Regions from separate parts of the Enterobacter roggenkampii genome, predicted to be linked through region 3. Evidence: predicted binding sites of a transcription regulator. Region 3 holds the regulator's gene; each other region holds the start of a gene.
What was found. The regulator PurR, encoded in region 3, represses purine synthesis genes. The targets are predictions, from matches to a motif close to CANGCAAACGTTTGCNTG.

Region 1 (7,308 bases), 1.4 Mb from region 3:
GAAACAGGGCAACGTGTCTTTTCATGCACCTGCTTTGTGCACAGATTCAGGCACCCTGCCAGCGGGTGAAGAGATCGTCTGGCAGGTCGATGTCAAACTGATCGAGTACGCGGTTAACGGTCTGGTTGATAACGTCGTCCAGCGTTTGCGGACGATGGTAGAAAGCGGGCACCGGCGGCATGATCACAGCCCCCAGCTCAGCAGCCTGCGCCATTAAGCGCAGATGGCCCAGGTGCAGCGGCGTTTCCCGCACGCACAGCACCAGAGGACGCCGCTCCTTCAGCACCACATCCGCCGCACGCGTCACCAGGGTGTCGGTATAGCTGTTCACAATGCCGGAGAGCGTTTTGATTGAACAGGGCAGGATTACCATGCCGGCGGTTTTAAACGAGCCTGAGGAGATGCTGGCGGCGATATCACGGGCATCGTGAACGACATCCGCAAGCGCCTGAACATCGCGCAGGGTGAGATCGGTTTCCAGAGAGAGGGTCTGCCGCGCCGCCTGGCTCATCACCAGATGGGTTTCGACGTCCGCCACGTTACGCAGAACCTGTAGCAAACGTACGCCGTAAATCGCGCCGCTGGCACCGCTGAGCCCAACTATGAGTCGTTTCATGATTTTCGCCCTTACTGATTTCAGGGCAGACTGTGCAGGATTTTGCGGGGAGTTGCAAGTGAGGGCATACGCCCTCACCTGCCGGAACATCAACCTTCGTTGTGCATCTCTAGGCTTTCGAGATCGTTTTGCAGCTGAACGGCTTTGGCGTCGTCGTTGCGCAGCGAATCAAGATAGTCGAGGTACTGCTGGTCAACGTCTTTGGTCACGTAAATGCCGTTGAACACGGAGCATTCAAACTGCTGAATTTCCGGATTCTCGGCACGCACCGCGTCGATGAGGTCGTTGAGATCCTGGAAAATCAGGCCGTCAGCGCCGATGATCTGGCGAATTTCATCCACTTCACGGCCATGAGCGATCAGCTCGTTGGCGGTTGGCATATCAATACCGTACACGTTCGGGAAGCGAATCTCCGGCGCAGCAGAGGCCAGATAGACTTTCTTCGCACCCGCTTCGCGTGCCATCTCGATAATCTGCTCAGAGGTAGTACCGCGAACGATGGAGTCATCCACCAGCAGAACATTCTTGTCGCGGAATTCCGCGCGGTTAGCGTTCAGCTTGCGGCGCACGGACTTACGGCGCAGATGTTGCCCCGGCATGATGAAGGTGCGGCCAACGTAGCGGTTCTTCACGAAGCCCTGACGGTATGGCTTATCCAGAATGCGGGCGATCTCCAGCGCGATATCGCAGGAGGTTTCCGGGATAGGAATCACCACGTCGATGTCGAGATCGTCCCACTCGCGGGCAATCTTCTCGCCGAGCTTCGTGCCCATATTGACGCGCGCGCTGTAGACGGAAATCTTGTCGATGAAGGAGTCCGGACGGGCAAAGTAAACGTATTCAAACAGGCACGGGTTGCTGACCGGGTTGTCGGCACACTGGCGGGTAAACAGCTGGCCCTTCTCGGTGATATACACCGCTTCGCCCGGCGCAACGTCGCGCAGGAATTCGAAGCCCAGGGTATCCAGCGCCACGCTTTCAGAGGCAACCATATATTCGGTACGGCCATCGCCGAGGTCGCGCTTGCCGAGCACCAGCGGACGAATGCCGTTTGGATCGCGGAAGGCCACCATGCCGTGACCGATGATCATCGCCACGCAGGCGTACGCGCCGCGGATCTGACGGTTTGTCGCGGCAATCGCGGCAAAAATGTTGTCCGCTTCCAGCGGATAGTGACGGAAGTTATCCAGCTCGCTGGCGAACACGTTGAGCAGGATTTCAGAATCAGAGGTGGTGTTAATGTGGCGACGTTTCTCTTCGAACAGCTTTTTGCGCAGCTCATGCGCGTTGGTCAGGTTGCCGTTATGGGCAAGGGTGATGCCATACGGTGAGTTGACGTAGAAAGGCTGTGCCTCAGAGGCGCTGGAACTGCCAGCGGTAGGATAACGAACGTGACCGATCCCCATATTACCTTGCAGACGCTGCATATGGCGGGCTTCAAACACATCGTTTACCAGGCCATTCGCCTTGCGTAAACGGAAGCAGTTGTTTGCATCAATGGTGATGATACCCGCAGCATCCTGCCCACGGTGCTGAAGCACCGTTAACGCGTCATAAATCGACTGGTTTACCGGCATGAAACCGGCGATACCGACAATACCGCACATTCGTCTTTTCCTCGTTAAGCCACATCTCAGGGTTTATGCCCTGGGCAAAAAACTCGACGAGCTTTGCAGATAGTCAAAGAACCATCTGATGATGAAGCTGAACTCTGGAATGAGCTGCGATTTCTGCCAGTCTTCACTTTTGGAGAACCCGGTAAAGGTATCCAGGAAGAACAGGATCGCGGCCACAATCAGCACGCCTCGCAACGCCCCGAAACAGATCCCGAGTACCCTGTCCGTTCCTGACAGACCGGTTTTCTCGACCAGCTGACCTATCACGTAATTGACGATAGCGCCGACAATCAGCGTTGCGATAAACAGCACCGCGATAGCGATTCCATTTCGGACCAGTTCATCTTCAAAGCCCGTGAACCAGACAGACAGGTAAGTGTAGTAATGACTGGCGACAAAGAAAGCACAACCCCAGGTCACCAGCGATAACGCTTCACGAACAAAGCCACGGATCAGGCTAACCAGACAGGAAAAACCAATCACCGCAATGATGGCGTAATCAATCCAGACCATATGTGTCCCACGATTAAACGCCCTGTCATCCAGTTCGGGGCGAATTCTAACAGAAAAAGAAAACGTTTGCGTAGGGATTTCCTTCCCGCGCGTAAATAAAAAAGGCGCTGAAAAAATGTTCAACGCCGTGGCTTATCGCCTCTCTCTTACAGGAGCAGGTCGTACTTAGTTCGCGCTGTAGCCCATCACCACACCGCTCAGGCCGGAGATCTGCTTCAGCTCACCCAGCGACCCTTTCAGTTTGTCTTTAGACGCTTCTGGCCCCACGAGGATACGGGTAATTTTACCCTGCACCGGCGTGGAAGGTGAAGTGTAAACACGATATCCCGCACTGCGCAGTTTACCCACCACCTCATTCACCTTGTCCGCATTTTTCAGCGCACCGAGCTGCACCACGTAGGCTTTGCCCGTTGGGGCAGCAGCGTCCTGCTGCGTCGGTTTTGCTGGCGGAGGCGTCTCTGACGCTGCGGCGAGCTGTTCTGCCGCTTTATCACGCTGCGGTTTCGGCTGCGGCTTCTCAACCGGCTTCGGTTTTTCAACCGGTTTAGGCTGCTCGACCGGCACAGGATCGATATCGCTGTTGCTCGTGGCCGCCAGGCGAGACGGATCGAGCGACGGTGCGGCGGCATCGCCCGCGCGCACCTCTTCCGCCGCCCCTTCCGGAGGCTGAGCAGGCAGCGCCTGCGTCGCCGCGGGCAGCATATCCGGCTCATCGCGGTCGCCCGGTTTCGGCACCAGCGGAATCGCGGCAAACTCATCCTGATAATGCTTTTTCTGCCCGTCGAGCAGCCCGGGAAGAATAATCACCCCGAGCGCGACCAGCACAATGGTTCCTGTTAAACGGTTCTGAAACTTACTCGCCACCGGTTCTCCCCGCGTCCATCACTTCCATGACATGTGCCACCGTGTGGAATGAACCACACACCAGCACGGTATCTTCTGGTTTAGCCTCCGCCATCGCGGCATGCCAGGCCTGCGCCACGCTACTGTAGATTGCGCCTTTGCCGAGATGTTCCATCAGTTGCTCAGCCGTCGCGCCGCGTGGCCCCTCCAGAGGAGCACAATACCAGCTATCGACCACACTCTCCATGCAGGCCAGCGTCCCGCCGATATCTTTATCATGAAGCATACCGATAACCGCCAGCACGCGCCCGGTTTTTGGTAACGATTTGAGACGTCCCGCGAGATACGCCGCCGCGTGGGGGTTGTGCGCCACATCCAGAATCAGGCGCGGTGACTCGCTCACAATCTGGAAACGTCCCGGCAGAATCGCGTTTTGTATACCCTCGCGGATCGCCTGTTCGCTGACCACGAGGCCGCTGGCGCGCAGTGCCGCCAGCGCGGTTGCCGCATTTGGCTGCGGGACCTGCGGCAGCGGCAGGTTATCCAGCGCCCCCTGCGCGTCGCTAAAGCGCCAGCCGTTGTCCTGAACCTCATACTGCCAGTCAACGCCGCGGCGCAGCAGCTGTGCGCCCTTTTCGTTCGCCACGTCAGCAATGGTGTGCGGCATGTCCGGCTCGCCCACCACGGCAGGTTTATTTGCCCGGAAAATACCGGCCTTCTCGCGGCCAATGCTTTCACGATCGGGCCCCAGCCAGTCGATATGATCCAGCGCGATGCTGGTCACTACCGCCACGTCTGCATCGACGATATTGGTCGCATCAAGACGTCCGCCAAGACCAACCTCAAGGATCACCACGTCCAGCTGGGCCTGTTTGAACAGCCACAGGGCCGACAGAGTGCCGTATTCAAAATAGGTTAATGAGGTCTCTCCGCGCGCGGCTTCAATTTCCGCGAACGATGCCGTATGCGCCGACTCCGGCAGCTCGCGGTTCTGCACACGAACCCGCTCGGTGTAGCGTACCAGATGTGGCGAGCTGTACACGCCGACCCTGTAGCCCGCCGCCATCAGGACGGATTCCAGCGTGCGGCAGGTGGTACCTTTGCCGTTGGTGCCTGCGACGGTGAACACGAAAGGCGCCGGTTTCAGCACATCAAGACGCGCGGCAACCTGGCTTACGCGCTCAAGCCCCATATCGATGGTTTTACTGTGCAGGTTTTCCAGATAAGAAAGCCACGCGGCCAGGGGCGACGTGGCTTGGGGAATGCTTTTATTTTCCATAATGCCCGGTTGTCATTAACAGATTAGAAAGCAAAAGGGCAGCGCCAACCGGCCCTGCCCTTTTCAGTTATCAGGCCTCGGGTTCCTGATCCGGTACCACCACGCCTTCACGCGGCTCATCCGGGTTCGGCGCTGGCAGATTCATCAGCTTCGCCAGGATGCGCGCCAGTTTCAGGCGCATTTCCGGACGGCGGACGATCATGTCGATGGCGCCTTTCTCAATGAGGAACTCACTGCGCTGGAATCCCGGCGGCAGTTTTTCACGAACGGTCTGCTCGATAACGCGAGGACCCGCAAAGCCGATCAGCGCTTTTGGCTCAGCGACGTTCAGGTCGCCCAGCATCGCGAAGCTCGCGGAGACGCCGCCCATGGTTGGGTCGGTCAGCACGGAGATGTACGGCAGACCGCGCTCCTGCATCTTCGCCAGCGCTGCAGAGGTTTTAGCCATCTGCATCAGGGACATCAGGGCTTCCTGCATACGTGCTCCGCCGGAGGCAGAGAAGCAGATCAGCGGACAGTTGTCTTCCAGCGCCTGCTCAACGGCACGCACGAAGCGCGCACCGACCACGGAGCCCATTGAGCCGCCCATAAAGGAGAACTCAAACGCAGCGGCAACAACCGGCATCCCATGCAGGGTGCCTTTCATGACGACCAGCGCGTCTTTCTCGCCGGTCTCTTTCTGTGCGGAGGCCAGACGATCTTTATATTTTTTGGAGTCGCGGAACTTCAGCACGTCTTTTGGCTCAAGCTCGCTGCCCAGTTCTACCAGAGAACCTTCGTCCAGCAGGCTATGCAGGCGGTTACGCGCCGACATACGCATATGATGGTCACACTTCGGACACACCTCAAGGTTGCGCTCCAGCTCTGCGCGATACAGAACCTGGCCGCAGCTATCACACTTCGTCCATACCCCTTCAGGAATGCTCGCTTTACGCGTTGGGGTAATGTTGCTTTTAATTCGTTCAATCCAGCTCATTGATAACCTTTCTGCCTGAACCTGGTCGTATGCCAGTTTTGCTATAAGAGGCGAATAATGCCATTTTTGCCTCCAACAGACCATGAATGTTGCACATTAAAACATAACAGCCCGAAACTTTGGATAAAAAAGTGGTCGAACCGCCAGCGTGCATTTACTTCGCTTGCTTTGCCGCCGCACGTTTGTGACGAATGATTTCGATAACGCCCGGCAGTACGGAAAGCACAATAATCGCTACAATCAGTAACTTAAGATTTTCCTGAACCACCGGGAGATCGCCAAACAGGTAACCCGCATAGGTAAATAGCAGTACCCAAAGCAGCGCCCCCACGACGTTATACATGGCAAAATGACGATAGGACATATGTCCCATTCCCGCCACAAACGGTGCAAATGTGCGCACAATAGGCACAAAGCGCGCAAGGATAATGGTTTTTCCGCCATGGCGTTCATAAAACGCATGAGTTTTATCTAAATAGCTGCGACGGAAAATTTTTGAATCGGGATTGCTGAACAGCCGCTCACCGAATACGCGTCCAATCGTGTAGTTGACCGCATCACCGACGATGGCGGCAATCACCATCAGCACCACCATAAGATGCACATTCAGATCGTTGGTGGGCAGCGCCGATAAAGCCCCGGCGACAAACAGCAGTGAATCGCCCGGCAGGAACGGCGTGACAACCAGCCCGGTTTCACAGAACAGAATGAGGAACAGAATGGCATAAACCCAGACGCCATACTGCGCGACCAGCTCTGCCAGGTGAACATCAATATGCAGGATGAAATCAATCAAAAAACGAATTACGTCCATATTGTCTAAGCCTTAATTGCACCTTTGTTTAGTCCGCTAAAAACAGCGGCCCCATTGGCGGTTTCGGCAGGTCAAACCGATCCGGATAGTCTACCGAGACCAGATACAGCCCTTCCGCTTTCGCCGTGGCTGCCGCAAGCGTTCTGTCCTTCGCTGCCAGCAGGTCTGCAATCCAGCTCTCCGGCTGGTGTCCGGCACCCACTTCCATCAGGCTGCCCACAATATTCCGCACCATATGATGTACAAAGGCATTGGCTTTGATATCCACCACCACATACGCGCCAAAACGGCTGACGTGAATGTGCATGACATTACGCCACGGCGTGCGGGACTGACACTGCACCGCACGAAACGAGGTAAAGTCATTTTCACCAATCAGACACTGCGCCGCGCGATGCATGCGTTCCGCATCGAGCGGTTCATAAAAATGCGTCACGCCCTGGCTTAACACCGCCGGACGCAGACGCTGGTTGTAGATGACATAACGGTAACGACGCGCGGTGGCGCTGAAACGCGCATGAAAATCATCCGGCACAGCTTTCACCCAGCGCACCGCAATGTCACCAGGCAAATTCGCATTTACACCCAGCGTCCAGGCGGCATCCTTACGCACGGCGGTGGTCTCAAAGTGCACCACCTGCCCCGTGCCGT
Region 2 (7,308 bases), 1.2 Mb from region 3:
CAGGCCCTTGTCGTTCAGCTCTTTGATAACGTAGGTGGTACGCGCTTCAGCATCCGGGTGGCCCGGTTCGCCTTTCAGCAGCACGAACTGAATCTGACCGTCTTTGTTCAGGTCCCAGTTCGGGTTCGCCGCCCAGTGTTTCGCGATCAGATCGCCCTGAATAATACCGGACTCTTTGGAGTCGGTACCGACGTAATACGCTTTGTCGTAGCTATCCAGCGCCTTACGGGAAGGTTCTTTGTTGAAGAAGACGATCGGCACGTTCTGGCCGCGCGCTTTTTCAATAACCGTGCCTGCTGCAGCCGGGTCAACCAGGTTGATGGCCAGGGCTTTCACGCCTTTCGCCAGCAGAACGTCGATCTGGTCGTTCTGTTTGGACTGGTCATTCTGGGAGTCGTTCATCAGCAGCTGAACGTCTGGCGCTGCTTTCGCATCTTTCTCAATCGCTTTACGCACAACAGACATGAAGTTGTCGTCGTATTTATAGATGGTCACACCAATACGGGTATCCGCAGCGTGCGCTGCTGCACCAAAAAGCATGCTTGCCATTACAGCAGACAGGGTCAACACCTTCTTATTCATGGTATCTCCGGTTTTTTTTATGCAGGGTAGTTCTTGTGAATAACGAGCGGCGGGCAGATGTTAATAAAACGTTACTGACAGCCGAGGTTCACTTATAAAATTTCTCTCTTCCGTGTTCGGTAACGCTCCAGAAATGCGTTTTATTCGTTGTTTGCGGCACATTGGCTATAGTGAAAGTGAATAATCACTGTTACATAGCGTTTCAGCCCCTAAAACGCTGACATCATAGTCAGCGCCTTGTTAAGATACTGTGAATTTACTCACAGATTGAAAACGGTTACATCACCACATGTAATCAGTTAGTGATCGGAACCACAATTTGCCGGGCCGCGACGGAGTGGCGGCGCACTAAAGTCGGCATGAAACAGTGTGTTGCCCCCGGATCCAGCATGCCTGCGGCCCCCTGTAACGCCAGCTCAGTCGCCAGTTTCGCCATAGAGGCAATCGGGTAACGCACGGTTGTCAGCTGCGGGTCGGTGTAACGGGCAATCGGGATATCATCGAAACCAATGAGTGATAAATGCTGTGGCACCGCAATGCCGTTATCCTTCAGCGCCGTCAGGGCGCCTGCCGCCATGCTGTCGTTATAGGCAAACACCGCAGACAGCTGCAGATTGCGGCCCAGCAGCTCCACCATCGCCGCTTCACCGCCCTGCATGTCCGGCGTGCCGGTCCCCACCCAGCTCTCGGATGGCGTAATGCCGTGCTCTTTCAGGGCGTTTTGCCACCCCTCGCGCCGCAGTTCGTCATCTTCAATCGCGTGGCTGGAGGCCAGATAACCGATCCGCTGATGCCCGTTGTTAATGAGCATTTTCGTGGCCATCATGGCGCCGCTGACGTTATCCAGCCCGACGCAGCGGTGGGCATAGCCGGGGACGATGCGGTTGATCAGCACCATGCCCGGGATCTGCTCCATCAATCCGGTTAGCTCTTCATCGCTTAAGGCTTTTGAGTGAACAATCAAGGCGTTACAGCGCTGGCGGATCAGTACTTCAATGGCATGGCGTTCTTTTTCCGCCTCATGATAGCTATTGCCGATCAGGACATATTTCTCATGCTGCTGGGCGACCATATCGACCGCTTTCACCAGTGCTCCGAAAAAGGCATCCGAGACATCCATTACCACCACGCCGATGGTGTCGCTGACCTGCGTCGCAAGCGCCTGGGCATTGGCATTTGGCCGGTACCCGAGCTGGGTCACGGCTTTCATTACGGTTTCTCGGGTTTCAGGGCTGACCAGCGCGCTATTGTTCAGCACGCGTGAGACGGTAGCCACAGAAACGCCCGCCTGACGAGCGACGTCACGAATGGTGATCATATTCACCATCCTTCAAAGGATTGCAGCAACTCACAGACACCCCCTGTGTTTAGCAAGGTGGCTATTTTGGCAGCGAGAGAAAGGGGACTACGTGAAGAAGCTCACAGTCATGAAAACGCTTACATCCGTTTTGTTAATGATTGTGATCCAGATCGTTATCTGGATGTATTTTTCAATGATATCCCTGAAGCACGTGCGGTTAACTGACGCCATACCCACTCCAGCGGTCCCTGGCGGAAATAGCGTAGCCAGAGAACAGAAAACGCCAGGTTTACTGCCCAGACCGGAATAACAAACGCCAGCAGCGTAAGTCGGTCGAATTTCATAAACAGGCCAAAGCGATAGAAAAGCGTGGTGCAGATCAGCGTTTGCAGGAGGTAATTGCTTAACGCCATGCGTCCTACGCAGGCGATAGCGCTGACCATCCACAGACGAGAAAGCGAGGGCCAGAAGCCGTAGATCAGCGCCGCGTAGCCGATGGTCTGGAACGGTGCGCTCAGTTCACGCGGCACCTGGAGCAGGAACGCGCACCAGCGGTAATCCCAGTGGATATGCCACTGCGCTATCACCGCCGGGAGGTTAATCAGCACGCCGAGCAGCACCAGACCGGCGCCTGTGCGACGATAGTGACGCAGGCTGAATTCCCCTTTCAGCCAGCCGGTGCGCATCAGTGACGCGCCCATCAGCATCATGCCCGCCAGCTGCCAGCCGTATTGCGCGCCCAGCGCGAGGAGGTTATCCCCCAGCATATCCGCGCGGTTGCTTATCGCTTCCGTACCGCCCTTCAGCTTCCAGAACTGTTCGTACTGCAGGTTAGCAGCATCCGGGATCCAGGCACGATTCGTCGTCTCCCCGGAGATCATCCCCAGCAGCAGCAGTACCCCAAGCCCCATGACATAGAGCATCACGCCGGTGTTGAACAGGCTTTTAACGCTGTGCGCATCGCGAATGAGGCGCCAGCAGATGAGCCCGACTAACCCATACGCGAGAAGAATATCGCCGTCCCAGAAGAACAGGCCATGGATAAAGCCGAGGATAACCAGCAGCGTCAGGCGCGACTGGATCCAGCGCGTGCCGCGTTTGAGGAGAAGCTGCAGGCCTGCGCCAAACAGCAGGGCGAAGAGCGTAAGGAATTTGACCTGCGCAAAGAGATCGAGGATTGCCCAGGTCCAGGCATCACTGCGGGTGATGTCGCCATACCACGCGGGATTGAGATACGCCGCCTTCGGCAAACCGAAGGCGGCGATATTAAGCAGCAGGATACCGAGAATGGCGACGCCGCGAACAAAATCGAGCGTGACGTTTCGCTCCATGGTCCCTGCCCTGTCAGACTTAGTTGTGGTGACGTACGGCGCGCAGGAACTCCTGGCGGGTATTCTGGCTCGATTTAAACAGACCGCCCAGCGAGGTTGTGGTGGTCGCACTGGTGGCATCGCGCACGCCGCGCGCTTTCACGCAGTAGTGAACCGCGTCGATAGAGACGGCCACGTTATTAGTGCCCAGCAGCGTTTGCAGCGCGGTCAGGATCTGCTGGGTCAGGCGCTCCTGCACCTGCGGACGCTGAGCGAAGAACTGCACGATGCGGTTGATCTTCGACAGACCAATCACCGTATCTTTGGGGATATACGCCACGGTCGCTTTACCGTCGATGGTCACGAAATGGTGTTCGCAGGTGCTGGTCAGCGTGATATCGCGGACCGTTACCATCTCATCCACTTTCATCTTGTTTTCAATGACGGTGATTTTCGGGAAGTTGGCGTAATCCAGGCCGGAGAAAATTTCGTCGACGTACATTTTCGCGATGCGGTGCGGCGTCTCCATCAGACTGTCGTCACTCAGATCGAGATTCAGCAGCTCCATGATGTCGGTCATGTGACCGGCAATCAGACGCTTGCGGGTTTCATTGTCCAAATCCTGTACGGGCGGACGCAGTGGCGTTTCAAGACCGCGCGCAACCAGGGCTTCATGGACCAGGGCAGCTTCTTTACTGAGTGATGACATTTTGTTCTCCTGCAGGTGTGGCCTCTTTTGCCCTCGTTGTGGCAAAAGTATGCGTTCATTGTGCGTGAGGCGGCGCACATAATCCAGTATTCACGACGATAATTATTGCGATTGCTGTTGCCTTTCAGCGTGACGATTCCAGACAAGCGCTCCTCCAACGAACAGCGCAATGCCCGCCAGCCCCAGTGCGGGCTCCAGCCGGTGGGTAAGCCAGGTTGATAACGCCGAGGTGACCGGACCAATCAACTGCCCAATCGCATACCCGGTGGTGAGCAGGCCTGCCATATAACGCGTGTGGTTTGGCGCCAGCTCGCGGCCGTATAAAAGAGAGAGCTGCACGGCACACAAAAAGCCGCCGCCCACCAGCAGCCCACCCGTCAGCAAACCGCCAATCCCCGGCAACAGCCAGGCCGCCAGCACGCCTGCGCCCTGTAACCACAGTACGATCGCCAGCCTGCGGTTAGCCGTTGAGGTATGGCGTAACAGAATACTGAGCGCAATCCCCACCACGGCGGCGAGACCAAAAATCGGCCAGACAAACTGGGCAAACAGGCTGCCGGGAAAACGCACGGCCGCCATTTGCGACAGGAAGGTCGCCGGAAGGATATAGCCAAACCCGGCCAGGCTGTAGCTCCAGACCAGACGCGTTAAATCCGCCGTCAGCACCAGCGGCTCCGGCGCGGTGCCGGGTCGATGGAGCTGCCCGGATCGCGGCAGGTAGCGCGCCACCAGCGCAATCAGCACCAGCGCCAGTACGCCGTAGATTTGCCATGCCGCCCCGGCCGACAGGGACTTCGCCTGAATATAGACGGCGAGCAGCCCGCTCAGGGCAATGCCCGCCCCCGGTCCGGCAAACACCGCAGCGCTCAGGCCCGGTTTACCCAGCTGCCCCAGCCGTTCGTTGGTCCAGGCGGCAATGAGTACCATCGACCAGCCGCTCATGCAGCCAATCACGAAGCGCAGCAGGCCGTGCACGACGGCGTTATCCGCTGCCGCGGAGAGCAGCGTCAGCGCCACCGCGCCGGTGATGCCCAGCCAGAGGCGCGTTTCAACGAAGCGGTGCGCACGCATCGCATCCCACGCCCCCACCAGATAGCCCAGATAATTCATCGCCGCCACCAGACCCGCGCTGGTCAGCGTAAGCTGTCCGGCAGCAATCATCAGCGGTACCTGAGGCGTAAAGGCAAAGCGCCCTATCCCCATCGCCACCACCAGAACGACAAACCCACTGAGCGCAATACGCAGCGCCATGACCGCTCCAATTGTTAAAGAAAAGTAAATTTATGATGCAGCATCTCGCCGTCTGGCGAAAGTGAAAGTTACTCACAGGTCAATGAAAAGGCTGTATTATGGGTTTTATGAATACGCATTCTCATTAAGGAGCCCTGCATGGAACTGCTCGAAGAGCACCGTTGTTTTGAAGGTCGACAGCAGCGCTGGCGGCACGACTCCACCTCTCTGAACTGTGCAATGACGTTCAGCATTTTCCTGCCGCCGACGGAAAACCCGCCGGTTTTGTTCTGGCTTTCCGGCCTGACCTGTAACGACGAAAACTTCACCACCAAAGCGGGCGCGCAGCGTATTGCCGCCGAGCTGGGCATTGCGCTGGTGATGCCAGACACCAGCCCGCGTGGCGACGATGTGGCCGACGATGCCGGATACGACCTGGGCAAAGGCGCCGGGTTTTATCTCAATGCGACCGAGCAGCCCTGGGCGCGCCACTACCGCATGTATGATTACCTTCGGGATGAACTTCCTGCGCTGGTGCAGTCGCAGTTTGCGGTTGGCGAGCGCTGCGCGATCAGCGGCCACTCGATGGGCGGACACGGGGCGCTCATCATGGCGCTGAAAAATCCGGGGAAATACGTCAGCGTGTCGGCATTTGCACCGATTGTGAACCCAACGCAGGTGCCGTGGGGGCAGAAAGCCTTCACACACTATCTGGGTGAGGATGTGGAAAAATGGCAGGCATGGGACAGCTGCGCGCTGATGCTGGCCAGCAAAGCTGAAGAAGCCATTCCCACCCTTATCGATCAGGGTGATGCGGACCAGTTCCTCGCCGGACAGCTGCAGCCTGCGGTGCTGGCAGAAGCGGCACGCCAGAAAGACTGGCCGCTGACGCTGCGCATTCAGCCGGGATACGATCACAGCTATTATTTCATCGCGTCCTTTATTGAGGATCATCTCCGCTTCCATGCGGAGCATTTGTTTGCATAAGCACCGCCTGTTTTGCCCGGTGGCGCTTCGCTTACCGGGCCTACGGGCCTGTGCCCTTATGTAGGCCGGGTAAGGCGCAGCCGCCACCCGGCACATGGCTACATCAGAACTTATAATCCACGCCGACAAAGTAGCGACGGCCATCTTCCGTGTAGCTGTAATCGTCGCGGCTCAGATCTTTGTCCAGCAGGTTCTGCACGCCCGCGCGCAGCTTCACGCTTTTCGTCGCCTGCCACGCGGCGCCGGTATTCCAGATAACATAGCCACCCGGCGTTGGGTCGCTGCTGGTCAGCGCGCGTTTCTCACCGGTGTAGTTGCCCTGAACATAGAACGACCAGTCCTGCGTCGCCTTCCAGTCAACGGTCCCGTTGGCCGTGTGGAACGGCAGATCGGACAGCGGTTTGTTGCCGCCGTTGCTGATATCACGACCGTCGTTGTAGGTGTAGTTCAGCGTCACTTTCCAGTCGTCCGCCAGCGGGAATTTCAGCTCGGTCTCCACCCCGCGGATGCGCGCCTTGTTGACGTTGTAGTAGCGGAATATCGGCTCACCGTCCGCATTCAGGCCAACGTAGTTAGGGTAGCTCTGCGCCTGCTTCGCATTGGCCGTACGGCTGATGCTGATGCGGTCATCGACGTTATTCTGGAAGGTGGTCACGCTGGCCTGCACGCCCTCTAACCAGCCCTCTTCCCCGCTGTAGTACAGGCCGAATTCGAAGCTCTCGCTGGTTTCCGGCTTCAGATCCGGGTTACCGACAATCTCACAGGCACCGCGGCACGAGCCGGTGACCCAGTCCGGGCTCAGCTGCAGCAGTGACGGCGCTTTAAACGCGGTCGCCCAGCCCCCTTTCACCGTGACGGTATCGGTCGCGTTGTAGACCAGATAGGCGCGCGGGCTCCAGTGGTCGCCGTAGGTATCATGGTCGTCCATACGGATGCCGGTGGTCAGCGCCAGAGGTTCAAAAATCCGCCACTCATCCTCCAGGAACAGGGCATACTGGCTTGTCGACGTACTGCTGCCGGAACCGCCCGTCAGGTTGACCGGATCCTTAAGCTTATCGTGACGCCATTCGCCGCCGAAGGTCATCAGCTGGTTGATGTCGCCCAGCGGCAGCACGTATTTCCCGTCCACCGCGTTGCTCTCGGAGGTGATCGTATTGCTGTTGCCCGGGTTTTTGTTATCCACCTTCTCG
Region 3 (7,308 bases):
CGAGCTGATTGAAGCCAAAGACGCCGGTCGCGGTCTGGGCAACTGATCCCTCAGGGCGCAACGTGCGCCCGTAGTTTTACTGCATCACCCCGCAAAATTTGCCATAATGCGCTCTGCTTTTTCCCCATGTAAGAGACCCTGATGTCCGATAACGCTCAATTTAGCGGTCTGTGCGACCGTTTTCGTGGTTTTTATCCCGTTGTCATTGATGTAGAAACAGCCGGATTTAACGCTAAAACCGATGCGCTGCTCGAAATTGCCGCCATCACGCTGAAGATGGATGAACAGGGCTGGCTTACACCGGACACCACGCTGCATTTCCACGTTGAACCTTTCGAAGGGGCAAACTTACAGCCGGAAGCGCTGGCGTTTAACGGTATCGATCCGCATAACCCGCTGCGCGGTGCCGTCAGTGAATATGATGCGCTGCACGCCATTTTTAAAATGGTGCGCAAAGGCATGAAGGAGAGCAACTGCAGCCGCGCCATTATGGTGGCTCATAACGCCACCTTCGATCACAGCTTTACCATGGCCGCCGCCGAGCGGGCCGCGCTCAAGCGCAACCCCTTCCACCCGTTTGTGACCTTCGATACCGCCGCGCTGAGCGGCCTGGCGCTGGGACAAACGGTGTTATCAAAGGCCTGTATTACGGCTGGCATTCCGTTCGATGGCACGCAGGCGCACTCCGCGCTGTATGACACGGAGCGTACCGCAGAGCTGTTCTGTGAGATCGTCAACCGCTGGAAGCGTCTGGGTGGCTGGCCGCTGCCGATGGATGATGAGGCCGAGCGCCAATCGTAGGTCGGGTAAGCGCAGCGCCACCCGACAAAAAAAAAGCGACCACATAGCAGGTCGCTTTTTTATTTCCGCAGAAAGTTACTCTGCGTCCGGCTCTTCCGTTTTGTACTTCGCCGCGGTTTCTTTGATCAGCTGCTGCAGTTCGCCGCGCTGATACATTTCAATCAGGATATCGCAGCCGCCAACCAGTTCACCGTCTACCCACAGCTGTGGGAAGGTCGGCCAGTTCGCGTACTTAGGCAGCTCAGCGCGGATGTCCGGGTTCTGCAGGATATCAACGTAAGCAAAACGCTCACCACAGGCAGACAGCGCCTGAACCGCTTGCGCGGAGAAGCCGCAGCTTGGCAGCTTTGGAGAACCTTTCATATACAGCAGAATCGGGTTTTCAGCGATCTGGCGCTGGATTTTTTCAATAGTGGTGCTCATGTCTTGCTTCCTTTAACTTCTGTTACGGCATTCGTCTGACATTGTAGCGGTTCAGACTGGCATCGGAAAATAACATTTTTGTCACGTATAGACATTCTACTCCGAGTGATGAAAAGTTGCATTGCAAATGGTGTTTACCCCTGCGTCAGTCAGGGTTTTGCTTAGGGAATGGGCAAATGTACGACAGAACGATGAATTTTTTTGCACTTGCTAACGAAACAGGATCGTAGATTGAAAAATGCTATTAACTTTCTGGCTTTTTATGGATTAGAATCGACGGGCTTTGTAAATCACACGCGGGTATTATTGATGACCTGCATTTATCAGGGGACTGCCCAGTGGCGCGGATAAATAAAATCTCGATCACGCTCTGTGCTTTACTGTTTACTTCACTCACCTTCACGCCAGTGGCAAACGCCTCTCAGCAGGCGCGGCATTCTGCTGTACAAAAAAACCATCTGGTGAAAGCCACAGAACGTAAGAAAAAAACCACCGCTAAGAACGACAAGAAAAAGACAACCACACAGACTAAAAAAACCGCTTCCAGCAAGACGAAAACCACCTCTTCCCGCACTGCCCACACCGCCAAAAGTAAAGCTTCGCAAACCGCCGCTAACCTCGTGACTGAAAAATGCATCGCGCGTAAAGGCCATAAGGCGAAATGCACCAAGGTCACAAAAATAGCGGAAGTGCATAAAGTGCGCGTCCAGAAAGCGCAAAAAACCGCAATGAACAAGCTGATGGGGCAGATTGGCAAACCGTATCACTGGGGCGGGACTTCGCCACGTACCGGTTTTGACTGCAGCGGCCTCGTCTATTACGCCTATAAAGATCTGGTCAAGTTCCGCATTCCGCGCACCGCCAACGAGATGTACCACCTGCGCGACGCGTCCCCGGTCAACCGAGGAGAGCTGGAGAACGGCGATCTGGTCTTCTTCCGCACGCAGGGCCGCGGGACAGCTGACCACGTTGGCGTCTATGTCGGCAACGGAAAATTCATCCAGTCACCGCGTAGCGGCCAGGATATTCAGATCACCTCGCTCAGTGAAGACTACTGGGTACGCCATTACGTCGGCGCACGCCGCGTGATGACGCCGAAAACCATTCGCTAACCCCTGCCCTGCCACACCCGTGGCAGGGTAAGTTCCTCTTTTGCATACCCTTTCAATTTGCTATCCTGTCCTTGTTGTCTGTGTGGTTATTGACAACACAAAATACAATAAGGAGAGAAGCAATGTCGTTCGAATTACCTGCACTACCGTATGCAAAAGACGCCCTGGCCCCGCACATTTCTGCGGAAACCCTGGAATATCACTACGGCAAGCATCACCAGACGTACGTCACCAACCTGAACAACCTGATCAAGGGCACCGATTTTGAAGGCAAAACGCTGGAAGAGATCGTGCGCAGTTCTGAGGGTGGCGTATTCAACAACGCCGCTCAGGTGTGGAACCACACCTTCTACTGGCACTGCCTGGCGCCAAACGCCGGTGGCGAACCTGTCGGTGAACTGGCTACCGCCATCAACGCCGCCTTTGGCAGCTTCGCGGAATTCAAAGCGAAGTTCACCGATGCCGCCATCAAGAACTTCGGTTCAGGCTGGACGTGGCTGGTCAAAGAGGCGGATGGCAAACTGGCTATCGTGTCTACCTCTAACGCGGGCACCCCGCTGACCACCAGCGCGAAGCCGCTGATGACCGTGGACGTATGGGAACACGCTTACTACATCGATTACCGCAACGCGCGCCCTAACTACCTGGAGCACTTCTGGGCACTGGTTAACTGGGACTTTGTGGCGAAGAACTTCGCCGCGTAAGAGACACGCAGAAGGGCTCGCCCTTCTGCGTTTTTGGTTTATTCCGCAGCGCAGGCTGCTTCTGGCTGTTTACGACCCGACATCATCACCAGCAGCAGACCGAGCGCGGCAATAATCGCCCCCATCACCGGCACAAAACTGTACCCCAGCCCACCGGAAATCACGGCCCCACCGGCCGCCGCACCGAGCGCATTGCCCAGGTTAAAGGCGCCAATATTAACCGAGGATGAGAGGCCCGGCGCTTCATGCGCGACACGCATCACGCGCATCTGCAGCGGTGGCACCACCGCGAACGTTGCAGCCCCCCAGACGACCATTGCGATCGCGGCACCAAACTCGTTGCGCGCCAGCCACGGAATGGCGATCATGATAACAATCAGCAGGGTTAAGAAGCCCTTCAGCGTTCCGCTCACGGAACGGTCGGCAAATTTCCCGCCGAGATAGTTGCCAATCGAGAAGCCCACGCCAATCAGCACCAGCATCGCGGTAACGAAGAGAGGCGTTGCGTGGGTGATATCGTGCAACACCGGTGAAATATAGGTGTAGAGGGTAAACATCGCCCCTGCCCCCAGCACGGTGGTCAGCAGCGCGGAGAGCACCTGCGGGCGCATCAGCACCGCCAGCTCCTTACGCACTTCCGGACGTTCTCCGGCGCTGCCCTTTGGCAGGGAGAAGAACAAGGCCACCATCGCGACCACGCCCAGTCCGGCCGTCGCCAGGAAGGACATCCGCCAGCCAATGACCTCGCCCAGCCAGGTTGCCGCAGGAACGCCGCCGATGTTAGCGATGGTCAGGCCCATAAACATGGTGGCTACGGCGCTGGCCTGCTTGTGTTTCGGCACCACGCTTGCCGCCACAACCGACCCCAGCCCAAAGAACGCGCCGTGGTTAAGGCTGGTCAGAATACGCGAAAGCATCAACGTGGTGTAGTCCGGCGAAATGGCCGAAAGCACGTTGCCGAGGGTGAAAATCGCCATCAGGAAAATCAGCGCATTGCGGCGCGCGCGGTGTGAAAGAAGAAGCGTCATCAGCGGCGCCCCCACCATCACGCCAATGGCGTAGGCGCTGATTAACATGCCGGCCGCAGGGATCGAGACGTCCACGCCGCGGGCGATAACGGGCAGTAACCCCATCGGGGAAAATTCAGTGGTGCCAATCCCAAAAGCGCCAATCGCCAGGGCCAGCAGGGGAAAATTGATTTTCATGCGTCAACTCCGGATGCCGTGTCATGTGGTGACACAGAACAAAGAAGCGGAAAGCATGACATCAATCACAAAAAATGAGAAGTTAACAAAATGGCAAAAGATTTTTGCCTTAGGAGTAACAATCGGGGGAGCGGGAGGGAGAAGGCTCTCCCTCCGCGTAAATCAGTGCAGCGCGGCCGTCAGACCCGCCGCGACAATCAGAGCCAGCACAACCACGGTGGTGAACAGCGAAAACTTCAGATCGGAACTCATCAATTTTTCTCCTTTTAATCCCCCCACGAAAAGTGAGCCTGCTCATTTTTGCATAATTTACGTCAAAAATCTTCCTGGATTTAGGCTGATAAACACTTTACCTCTTCCCCTTTTCATCAAGATAGGACAAAATTCCACGCTAAATTTATTAGCGTACCGGCCATTGACCCCCTCCTGACGTCCCGTGTCGTTTTCCCGGCGTGCCGCAATTCAAGATTGCGTGATAAGGGTGAGAGAAGGCAAACGTTTACCTTCAAGTTTTTCAGGAGTTTAGGATATGGTCTGGAGTGACATTTAATGGCAACAATTAAAGACGTAGCAAAACGCGCAAACGTTTCCACTACAACCGTATCACATGTAATTAACAAAACCCGCTTCGTGGCGGAAGAGACGCGCAACGCCGTCTGGGCAGCGATCAAAGAGCTGCACTATTCGCCAAGTGCGGTTGCGCGCAGCCTCAAGGTTAATCACACCAAATCCATTGGATTGCTGGCGACCAGCAGTGAAGCGGCCTATTTTGCCGAGATCATTGAAGCGGTAGAGAAGAACTGCTTCCAGAAAGGCTATACCCTGATTCTGGGCAACGCGTGGAACAGCATAGAAAAACAGCGCGCCTACCTGTCGATGATGGCGCAAAAGCGCGTCGATGGCCTGCTGGTCATGTGTTCCGAGTACCCGGAATCCGTGCTGTCGATGCTGGAAGAGTATCGCCATATCCCCATGGTGGTCATGGACTGGGGTGAAGCGCGCGCGGACTTCACCGACTCCGTCATCGACAACGCCTTCGAAGGCGGTTACATGGCGGGTCGTTACCTGATCGAACGCGGTCACCGCGAGATTGGCGTGATCCCCGGTCCTCTGGAGCGTAACACCGGCGCGGGCCGTCTGGCCGGTTTTATGAAAGCGATGGAAGAAGCGCTCATCACCGTGCCGGAAAACTGGATCGTGCAGGGCGACTTTGAGCCGGAATCAGGCTACCGCGCGATGCAGCAGATCGTTTCCCAGCAGCACCGCCCGACCGCCGTTTTCTGCGGCGGTGACATCATGGCCATGGGCGCACTCTGCGCCGCCGATGAGCTGGGTCTGCGCGTACCGCAGGATATTTCCGTGATCGGGTATGACAACGTGCGTAACGCGCGCTTCTTCACCCCGGCGCTGACAACCATTCACCAGCCAAAAGATTCGCTGGGCGAAACGGCCTTCAATATGCTGTTGGACAGGATCGTCAACAAGCGCGAAGAGTCGCAGTCCATTGAAGTTCACCCGCGCCTGATTGAACGCCGTTCCGTTGCGGACGGTCCGTTCCGCGACTACCGTCGTTAATCCCTTTACGGGGCCAGCTACGCTGGCTCCCGTAACCATTCCCGGTTTAGGGTTTCGCTGTCTCCCAGATAATCCAGCAGCCAGGCCATGGCGGGCGAGACATCATTTTGTTGCCAGGTCAGGCAGCAGGCCGCGTCCGGGAACGGATTCTCCAGCGTCAGTTCAACCCATTCTCCGGTATCGATGCGCGGACGCGCAAAATGAGCGGGCACCATCGCGACGCACAGCCCGGCGCTGAGGCACGTCGCCGATGATTCCCAGTCAGGAGCCACCACCCGCCGCTGGTTATCCAGAAGCCAGGTGATACGCTTGGGCAATGAACGCGACGTATCCTCCAGCACCAGAGACGGCCAGTTGCGCAGCGTATCGTCGCTCAGCGGACCTTCCATCGCTGCCAGAGGATGATCGCTGGCCACCACGCATTTCCAGCTCAGCATCCCCATGTCGCGAAAGGCGTAACGTCCCCCGACCGGGATCGCCTGCGTCGCGCCAATCGCCATCTCCGCCCTGCCGTCCGCCAGCGCATCCCAGACGCCGTTGAACACCTCCTGCGAGACCCGTAGCTCGACGTCAGAGAAATGACGATAGAAATCCACGATCATTTGTCGGGTGCGTTCCGGCTTCACGATGTTATCTACCGCGATGGCGAGATGCCCCCGCCAGCCGTTGGCGATCTGCTGACACTGTTCGCGGGTGATCTGCATTTTTTTGATAACAGAACGCCCTTCTTTCAAAAACCATGCACCGGCGGGCGTTAATTCCACGTCGCGATGCCGCCGTTCAAACAGCGGAACCGCCAGCCACTCCTCAAGCTGACGCACCGTGTAGCTGATGGCCGAAGGGACGCGGTGCAACTCCTGCGCTGCACCGCTAAAGCTGCCGTTACGCGCAACAGCATCGACCACTTCAAGAGAATAATCTGACCACATTTTCTGCCTGCAAAAAATTTGAATGCACCCGCCAAATATTAGCGTTTCACAAGCCGCTTTGCACTCCCTACACTCTGCGCCAACGTATACCTGCCTCCTCAGGAGAATAAAAGAATGCAACCCAGGAAAGGATTTTTAGTCTGGCTCGGCGGCTTAAGCGTGCTGGGCTTTTTGGCCACCGACATGTACCTGCCCGCGTTTGCCGCAATGCAGGAAGACCTGCAAACCCCTGCGGCGGCCATCAGCGCCAGCCTGAGCCTGTTCCTTGCCGGTTTTGCTTTCGCACAGCTGCTCTGGGGACCGCTCTCAGATCGCTTCGGCCGTAAACCGGTGCTGCTGCTGGGTCTGGCCATTTTTGCCGTGGGCTGCCTGGGGATGCTGTGGGTGCGCGATGCTACCTGGCTGCTGGTGCTGCGCTTCGTTCAGGCCGTGGGCGTCTGTGCTGCGGCGGTGACCTGGCAGGCGCTGGTGACCGACTACTATCCGGCTAACCGCACAAACCGTATTTTCGCCACCATTATGCCGCTGGTGGGTCTTTCCCCTGCCCTGGCTCCGCTGC
Region 4 (7,308 bases), 210 kb from region 3:
GACTGCGCTGACGCGGGTAAATTTGCTGTGAGTCTTTTGCGCGCCGGGCGGTGGGGAAATGTGCCGCCAGATCACGCGGAAAACCAGCCCCAGCATCAGCAGGACACCAATACTTTTATGCAATTCCGGCGCCTGGTGATACCAGCCATCGTAATAGCTGAGCGTGACCATCCAGAGTCCAAGTCCAAACATACCGTAGACGGCAAGAGCAAATATCCAGTGCAAAGCTATGGATATTATTCCGTAGCGCCGGGAAGAGTTACGCCATTGCATCAGAATGTCCATTTTCAAATTAACCGAAGGGTAAAAATGAACGGGAAGGCGGGATATTGCAACTGAAAAAATTGGCTATTGATTTTTATTTTATTTATTTCAGCAATTTTGAAAAGGATCGCTAACGCTAATTCAATCTCTTCGTGCAAGATGAAATTATAAGTTTCAATAAAGATAAATTAACGTCAATTATTGTCAGTAAGGCTTTTCAATAAAATACAATGTAAACAAAATCAATAATGGCCAGCAGCGCCCACAATAAGAGATAGAGCATAAAATGCTCGCGAATATTATTCATCAGAAAGCTAACGATCTTGCGCATAACGCCCCAACATGCGGTGTGAATGAAGCGGGCCCCGTGACCTCCGGCGCCCGTGCGGATTATCCGTTAAAACGCGAGAGGGAGAAGGGCGTCAGATCAAACTGCGGCGCAATGCCCTGGGCAAACTGCGCGGCGATTTCACCCAGAACGGAAGCAAACTTAAAGCCGTGGCCGCTCAGTCCAGTGATGAGCAGGGTGTTGTCATGCCCCGGCAGCGTATCAATGATAAAGTCTTCATCCGGCGTATTGTCGTAGGTACAGGCCGCGCCATACAGCAAGCCACCGACGCCCGGAAGAATAGTGCGCAGGAACGAGAAGGCCTCTGAACCATCCTGTGGGAAGGCGCCGAAAGGTTTACGCTCTTCAGGGGAGGAGATCGCCTGGCCGCCGTTGTGTTTACCGATTTTCAGCGCGTCTTTTTCTGACGGGAAGCCGTAGAACTGGTCGCCGTTGGGTAATTCGCCGGTGAAGGCCGGGAATTTATTCTGGGCGCTGTAACGGCCATCCGACTGGAACCAGGAGAAGACCTTGCGCACCGGCTGGATCGGCAGATCGGGCAGCAGGCGGGTAACCCAGGTACCTGCGCTGACCAGCAGGCGGGACGCTGAATAATCGCCGTCAATAGTGGTGACCGTGATGCCATTATCATCATGGGTGATGGCCTCTACCGGACAGTTGAATAGCTGCGCGCAGCCTGCCTTCGCAGCAAGCTCGATCCAGGTTTTGATCGCCGTTTCGCAATGGAGCACCCCGGAGTGGGCTTCAAAGAGGCCAATATAATCGTCCGGGACGGTAATTTCGGGCCAGCGTGCGGTAATGCCCGTCGCGTCCAGCTTCTCAACGTCCAGATTAAACGCTTTCGCGCTGCGTTCGACGCCAGCGAGAAACGCAGAATGTGCCGGGCCCAGGTTGATGACGCCCGTACGCTCGAAAATACGATCTTCGGTCTGTTTCGCCAGTTCATCCCACAGCGTCTGGGCGCGAAGCACCAGCGGAACGTAGCGTTCACCTTCACCGTACGCATGGCGGATGAGGCGGGTATCGCCATGATGGCTGCCTTCCGCATGAGGAGGCAGATGGCTATCGATCATCAGAACCTTCAGACCAGCCTGTGTTGCGTAATAGCCTGCGGCAGATCCTACGGAGCCGCTGCCAATAATGATTAAGTCGTATCTCATATGCATCTCATAAACTGATGTTTTGTTAGCAGAGTAATTAACAACGCGGGGTTAGACAAGGGAGAAATAAATAAGGCACCGCGAGGGTGCCTGTAGAGAGAAAAGTGGGCATAAGCTTAGTGCCGTTTATACTCATTTTCCTGGTAGTCGCCAGATTCTATTTTTGCAATACCTGCTTCTAAAATAGAAATAAACTGACGGGCGACGTCTGTTGTTAGCCACAGCGTCTGTCCAACTTCCGCTTCTTCACGGTTGAGTTGATTTGGGGTCTGGTAGTGCAAACGCAGCATCAGCGCATCGTAGCTATCTACGGTACTGATATCCCAGCCAACAAGTGGGTGGGTCTGGATGACTTCACTATTCTTTTCCATTATAACCCCCTTAATGCGTGTTAGAAGACAACGGCTTTGAGGTTCAATGCATGTTTTTCTGAAAGCAACTTCAGTATACCAAGTAATAAGGGTTCCGAAGGGAAAAATAAACAGGTGGCAACACATTTTTCTGCTTTTTAGGATTGTTCGAACAATAAAACACCATCTCGTTCACGATTTTTAAAGAAGATGCCGAATTATTTTGAACTTACAGGATTATGAGGCAAAAAAAAGCCGGGGCGACCCGGCAAAAAAACACAATGAGGGAGCAGTGTTAATCCGTGATGAACCAGTCGTCAGCGCTTTCCCACGTTTCCTGGAGGATTTCGCTGATGCGATCTTTATCTTCTTTTGCGGCGCCAATGACGGAGAGGTTGTTCGCCGCGGCGTAACGCACCGTGACGGCACCCGCGTTGTCGGGAAAGGTGTTGTTAATACGACGGGATAATTCGCCTGCCAGTGCATCAAGCGCGCCGGCAGGCAGAACGGTAGTTTTGGCTATGGTGACTTCAATACGCATAAATGCCCCCTGTGTAATATACTGTTTATTTATACAGGTATATAATCAGTTTGACAACAAGGGGCACTGATTTTTTAACGTTTTACCGTCCAGCTTACGGTTTCACCCGCCAGGAAGGGAATCAGCGTGTCGTCCGTCAGCGCAATGGACTCCTCAACGTGGCTCGCTTTACGCTCCAGTTCGATGAAGGTGTCGTTGACCGGCAGGCCGTAGAAGCGCGGGCCGTTAAGGGAGCAGAATGCTTCGAAATGTTCCAGCGCGTTCATCTCTTCAAACACGGTTGCGTAGCTGGCAAGCGCCGTTGGGGCGTTGAAGCAGCCCGCGCAGCCGCAGCTTGCCTCTTTACGATGGCGGCCGTGAGGCGCGGAATCGGTACCGAGGAACGCGCGGGAGAACCCGCTGGCGACCAGCTCGCGCAGCGCCTGCTGGTGGATGTTGCGCTTAAGAATAGGCAGGCAGTAGAGGTGAGGGCGCACCCCGCCCACCAGCATGTGGTTACGGTTAAACATCAGGTGCTGTGGCGTAATGGTGGCGGCGATAAGATCGTTGCCGTCACGCACGTACTCTGCCGCGTCTTTGGTGGTGATATGCTCGAAGACCACCTTCAGCGCGGGCAGGCGCTGGCGCAAAGGCTCCATCACGGTCTCGATAAAACGGGCTTCGCGGTCGAAGATATCAATCTCGGCATGCGTTACTTCGCCGTGAACCAGCAGCGGCATACCCAGTTTCTGCATGCGTTCCAGCACCGGCATAATGGCATCAATGCTGGTGACGCCGTGGCTGGAGTTGGTGGTGGCATTCGCCGGGTAGAGTTTCGCTGCCGTAAAGACGCCTTCGTTAAACCCGCGCTCCACTTCGTTCGGATCCAGTGAATCGGTCAGATAGCAGGTCATCAACGGGGTAAAATCGTGTCCCGCAGGAACGGCGTCGAGAATGCGCTGGCGATAGGCTATCGCGGCATCGACGGTGGTGACTGGTGGCACCAGGTTAGGCATGACAATCGCGCGGCCATAAATTTCGCTGGTATAAGGCACGACGGTTTTCAGCATATCGCCATCACGCAGATGGATATGCCAGTCGTCAGGGCGGCGGATTTTAAGAACCTGGGGTTGTGCAGTCATGGAAGCTCCGGCTTGTCAGGAATCAGTCATAAGGATGGCTGTTTTTGCCGGACACAAATCATAAGCGGAAACGTTTTCGTTTGCACACTTTTCCGTGAAAAAAAAGGGCGCCTCAGCGCCCTTCAGGTTAATCGGTGAAAGGAATGATAATTTCGCCCGGTTTCACCTCTATACCTTTTGCATATTTTTTCGCCAGAGCTTCACCCTTGCTTTTGTCTTCACTTAAGACGTACGCGGGCTGCTGGTTAAAGTAATTCCGCAGCGACTGATTCAGATAGGGCATGAGGGTTTGCAGAACTGGCGCCATCTTGTCCGGAGACACCTTCGCGTCGACCACTTCCATCTCCTGCAGGAAAATCGCCCCTTTCTCTTTGTTGAAAACAGGGAGTGCCTTCAGCTTGAGCTTGATGTTGGCTTTCTGATTGCCAAAAAGGGAGGACATATCGAGGTCCGCATCACCGGCCAGGGTGACTTTGTTTGGCTCTTCACGTCCGATTTGACTGGTGAGGTTTGTGAGCACGATATGCGCATCGGCAAGACCCGGTACGCCAATGTCTTTCGAGAAATTGTTATGTTTTTCCAGCGCCTGATTAATTTCCTGTTCACTGACGGTGTATTGCGTGAGCTGGTTACAGCCAACCAGCAGGCCGCTGACAATCAATGCCGCGGCTAAGACAATTTTCTTCATAGTGTTCCTCAACGAAAAATCGGCGCTTCTGTCCTGTTACGCCAGTATGTCAGCGTGAATGGGCAGAAACCAGCAGAAAAAACTGAGAAGTGGGGCGGGAAGGGCTCCCGCCCGAGGGAAAGGCTACGCGCCAGGCTCGAGCATGCCGCTCGCGCTGCGTTTCTGGCTGAACTGCCACCACAGGGCGAGTAGCGTCATAAAGCCCACCACGCCCAGCATCATCCACGGAAGTTCAGGTTGATTTAACGCTTTGCCAGCATCAAACAACCAGCCGCCGCCGGCGTAACCTAATGCCCCGCCAAGCGCCAGCCCCAGTCGGCTGAACCCCATATAGCTGCCGCGTGCACGCGCATCCGCAAGCGAGGCGCTCAGCGTTTCGCGGGCAGGCTCGGCGATGATCGAGCCAATATAGAACGTGCAAATCAGCGTAAACAGCTGCTGGAGCGTGTTCACCAGGCCGATCGGCATCATGCTCAGCGTCATCAGGAACAGTCCGGCCATCAGGCGATGCTCCAGGCGAAAACGCCGCTCGCTCCAGCGGGCAATCGGATAGAGGAGCGTTAACGACAGGCAGGCTTCGATGGCGTACATCCATTTCACCGCCGCAGGGGTACCTGCAATGTCGTTAACCATGATCGGCAGCATCAGCATGACCTGCACGGCCAGCATGTAATATCCCGTCAGGGTCAACACATAGGTGACAAAACGTCTGTCGCGCAGGACGCGGCCCAGCCCTTCCCGAACCGGCGCTTTCACCCTTGACAGTTTCCATGCCGGCAGGAACAGGCCATTAAACAGCGCGCACAGCATAAAGAGCACCGCCCCAGCCGCGCAGACCAGACGGAAGTCATACTGCAGCAGCCAGCTTCCCAGCAGGGCGCCGATAACCGCCCCGGCGCTGTCCTGCATCATCAGAATCGAGAAGAAACGGCCGCGGTGCTGCGGGCGAATCAGCTTTACCACCAGCGCGGTGCGGGGCGGATCGAACAGCGTGCCCCCGATACCGGAGAGGAAACAGGAGAACCAGAGCAGCCAGGGCTCCTGGGCGACCGCCATCGTGGCAAACCCTGCCGCGCGCAGCAGCATACCGGTGACGATCATCGGTTTCGCGCCAAAGCGGTCAGCGATAGCCCCGCCAAAGACGCCCAGGCCCTGCTGGACAAACTGGCGTAGCCCCAGGGCAATGCCGACCATTAATGCCGCCCAGCCCATCTGATCGACAAAGCGGATCGAAATAAGCGGAAAAACGACAAAAAAGCCGAGCACGACCAGCATGTTATCGACGAGCAGGAAATATTTACCCAGGCTCCTGGCCTGTGATACGCGGGACATTTTCCCTCCAGGGAAAATAAGATGGTGAGCACGCTAACATTCTGCGGTGTCGCCGCGTTTTTTCCCACCCCTGCACGTGACAATATTTTTTTATCAAAAGGGTGCTTTGATAGAGAGTTCTCATCGAAAAATGTGAAAAGAGGTGAAAATGGTATGTCACTGTTTTCACAGACGGCGCAGGCGCAGGTATAGTAAAGCTAATGGGCAAGCTGAAGTGACGGGAAGGAGTGGTATCGATGTTTGGCTATCGCAGCAATGTGCCAAAAGTGCGTCTGACAACGGACAGGCTGGTCGTTCGTCTGGTGCATGAGCGTGATGCCTGGCGTCTGGCGGATTATTACGCCGAGAATCGCCAGTTTTTAAAACCCTGGGAACCCGTTCGGGATGAGAGCCATTGTTACCCTTCCGGCTGGCAGGCGCGCCTCAGCATGATTACGGAATTTCACAAGCAGGGCAGCGCGTTTTATTTCGCGCTGCTGGATCCTGAAGAGAAAGAGATTATCGGGATCGCCAATTTTTCAAACGTGGTGCGGGGATCGTTTCACGCCTGCTACCTGGGCTACTCCATCGGCCAGAAGTGGCAGGGGCAGGGGCTGATGTACGAGGCGCTGACGGTAGCGATCCGCTATATGCAACGCACCCAGCACATTCATCGCATTATGGCGAACTATATGCCGCATAACCAGCGCAGCGGAAATCTGCTGGCGCGTTTAGGGTTCGAGAAAGAGGGTTACGCCAAAGACTATCTGCTGATAGACGGAGAGTGGCGCGACCACGTTCTGACGGCATTAACCACCCGGGACTGGACTGCAGGTCGTTAAGGAGAAAAGATGAAGTATCAGCTAAACGGTACAGAAGCGCGCGTGATTGGGTGCTTACTCGAAAAACAGGTCACCACGCCGGAGCAGTATCCGCTGTCCGTCAACGCCGTGACCATGGCCTGCAACCAGAAGACCAACCGCGAGCCGGTGATGAACCTCAGCGAGCATGAGGTTCAGGACGTGCTGGATGCGCTGGTAAAACGTCACTATCTCCGCACCGTCAGCGGCTTCGGCAACCGCGTGACCAAATACGAACAGCGCTTCTGTAACTCCGAATTCGGTGACCTGAAGCTGAGCAGTGCGGAAGTGGCGGTCATCACCACGCTGTTGCTGCGCGGAGCGCAAACGCCGGGAGAACTGCGCACGCGCGCTTCCCGTATGCATGAGTTCAGCGATATGCAGGAGGTCGAGCAGACCCTCGAAGGGCTGGCCGCGCGTGAAGACGGTCCTTACGTGGTGCGTCTGGCGCGCGAGCCGGGCAAGCGTGAAAGCCGCTATATGCACCTGTTCAGCGGTGACGTTGATAGTTCAGTGAAATCCAGCGCAACTGACATAACGGCCGTAGATGATGATTTGGTTGCCCGCGTAGCGGCGCTGGAAGACGAGGTCGCCGGGCTGAAACAGCGTCTGGATGCCCTGCTGGCACATTTGGGAGACTGACGGTGAAAAAATTACGCATTGG

Region 1: the regulator PurR is predicted to act here: its motif matches at 2,801-2,818, upstream of cvpA (colicin V production protein).
Region 2: the regulator PurR is predicted to act here: its motif matches at 2,009-2,026, upstream of galS (HTH-type transcriptional regulator GalS).
Region 4: the regulator PurR is predicted to act here: its motif matches at 3,849-3,866, upstream of pyrC (dihydroorotase).

The regions. Positions count from the first base shown of each region.
Region 1 is NZ_CP017184.1:3,293,034-3,300,341, forward strand. It holds gene BFV67_RS15485 (UbiX family flavin prenyltransferase) at 47-616, opposite strand; gene purF (amidophosphoribosyltransferase) at 706-2,223, opposite strand; gene cvpA (colicin V production protein) at 2,257-2,745, opposite strand; gene dedD (cell division protein DedD) at 2,911-3,609, opposite strand; gene folC (bifunctional tetrahydrofolate synthase/dihydrofolate synthase) at 3,599-4,867, opposite strand; gene accD (acetyl-CoA carboxylase, carboxyltransferase subunit beta) at 4,938-5,843, opposite strand; gene BFV67_RS15515 (DedA family protein) at 5,998-6,657, opposite strand; gene truA (tRNA pseudouridine(38-40) synthase TruA) at 6,686-7,308, opposite strand, start outside.
Region 2 is NZ_CP017184.1:3,119,457-3,126,764, forward strand. It holds gene mglB (galactose/glucose ABC transporter substrate-binding protein MglB) at 1-582, opposite strand, end outside; gene galS (HTH-type transcriptional regulator GalS) at 878-1,900, opposite strand; gene yeiB (DUF418 domain-containing protein YeiB) at 2,056-3,213, opposite strand; gene folE (GTP cyclohydrolase I FolE) at 3,233-3,901, opposite strand; gene BFV67_RS14645 (YbfB/YjiJ family MFS transporter) at 4,004-5,152, opposite strand; gene fghA (S-formylglutathione hydrolase) at 5,291-6,118, shown strand; gene cirA (catecholate siderophore receptor CirA) at 6,222-7,308, opposite strand, start outside.
Region 3 is NZ_CP017184.1:1,925,959-1,933,266, reverse strand. It holds gene gloA (lactoylglutathione lyase) at 1-46, shown strand, start outside; gene rnt (ribonuclease T) at 142-801, shown strand; gene grxD (monothiol glutaredoxin 4) at 877-1,224, opposite strand; gene BFV67_RS09050 (C40 family peptidase) at 1,563-2,336, shown strand; gene sodB (superoxide dismutase [Fe]) at 2,459-3,040, shown strand; gene BFV67_RS09040 (MFS transporter) at 3,079-4,245, opposite strand; gene cydH (cytochrome bd-I oxidase subunit CydH) at 4,408-4,497, opposite strand; gene purR (HTH-type transcriptional repressor PurR) at 4,795-5,820, shown strand; gene punR (DNA-binding transcriptional activator PunR) at 5,838-6,749, opposite strand; gene punC (purine nucleoside transporter PunC) at 6,864-7,308, shown strand, end outside.
Region 4 is NZ_CP017184.1:1,713,150-1,720,457, forward strand. It holds gene BFV67_RS07945 (cytochrome b) at 1-273, opposite strand, end outside; gene BFV67_RS07955 (DUF2770 family protein) at 482-595, opposite strand; gene solA (N-methyl-L-tryptophan oxidase) at 655-1,773, opposite strand; gene bssS (biofilm formation regulator BssS) at 1,890-2,144, opposite strand; gene dinI (DNA damage-inducible protein I) at 2,419-2,664, opposite strand; gene pyrC (dihydroorotase) at 2,739-3,785, opposite strand; gene BFV67_RS07980 (lipoprotein) at 3,913-4,473, opposite strand; gene mdtH (multidrug efflux MFS transporter MdtH) at 4,597-5,805, opposite strand; gene rimJ (ribosomal protein S5-alanine N-acetyltransferase) at 6,042-6,626, shown strand; gene BFV67_RS07995 (YceH family protein) at 6,636-7,286, shown strand; gene BFV67_RS08000 (Gfo/Idh/MocA family protein) at 7,289-7,308, shown strand, end outside.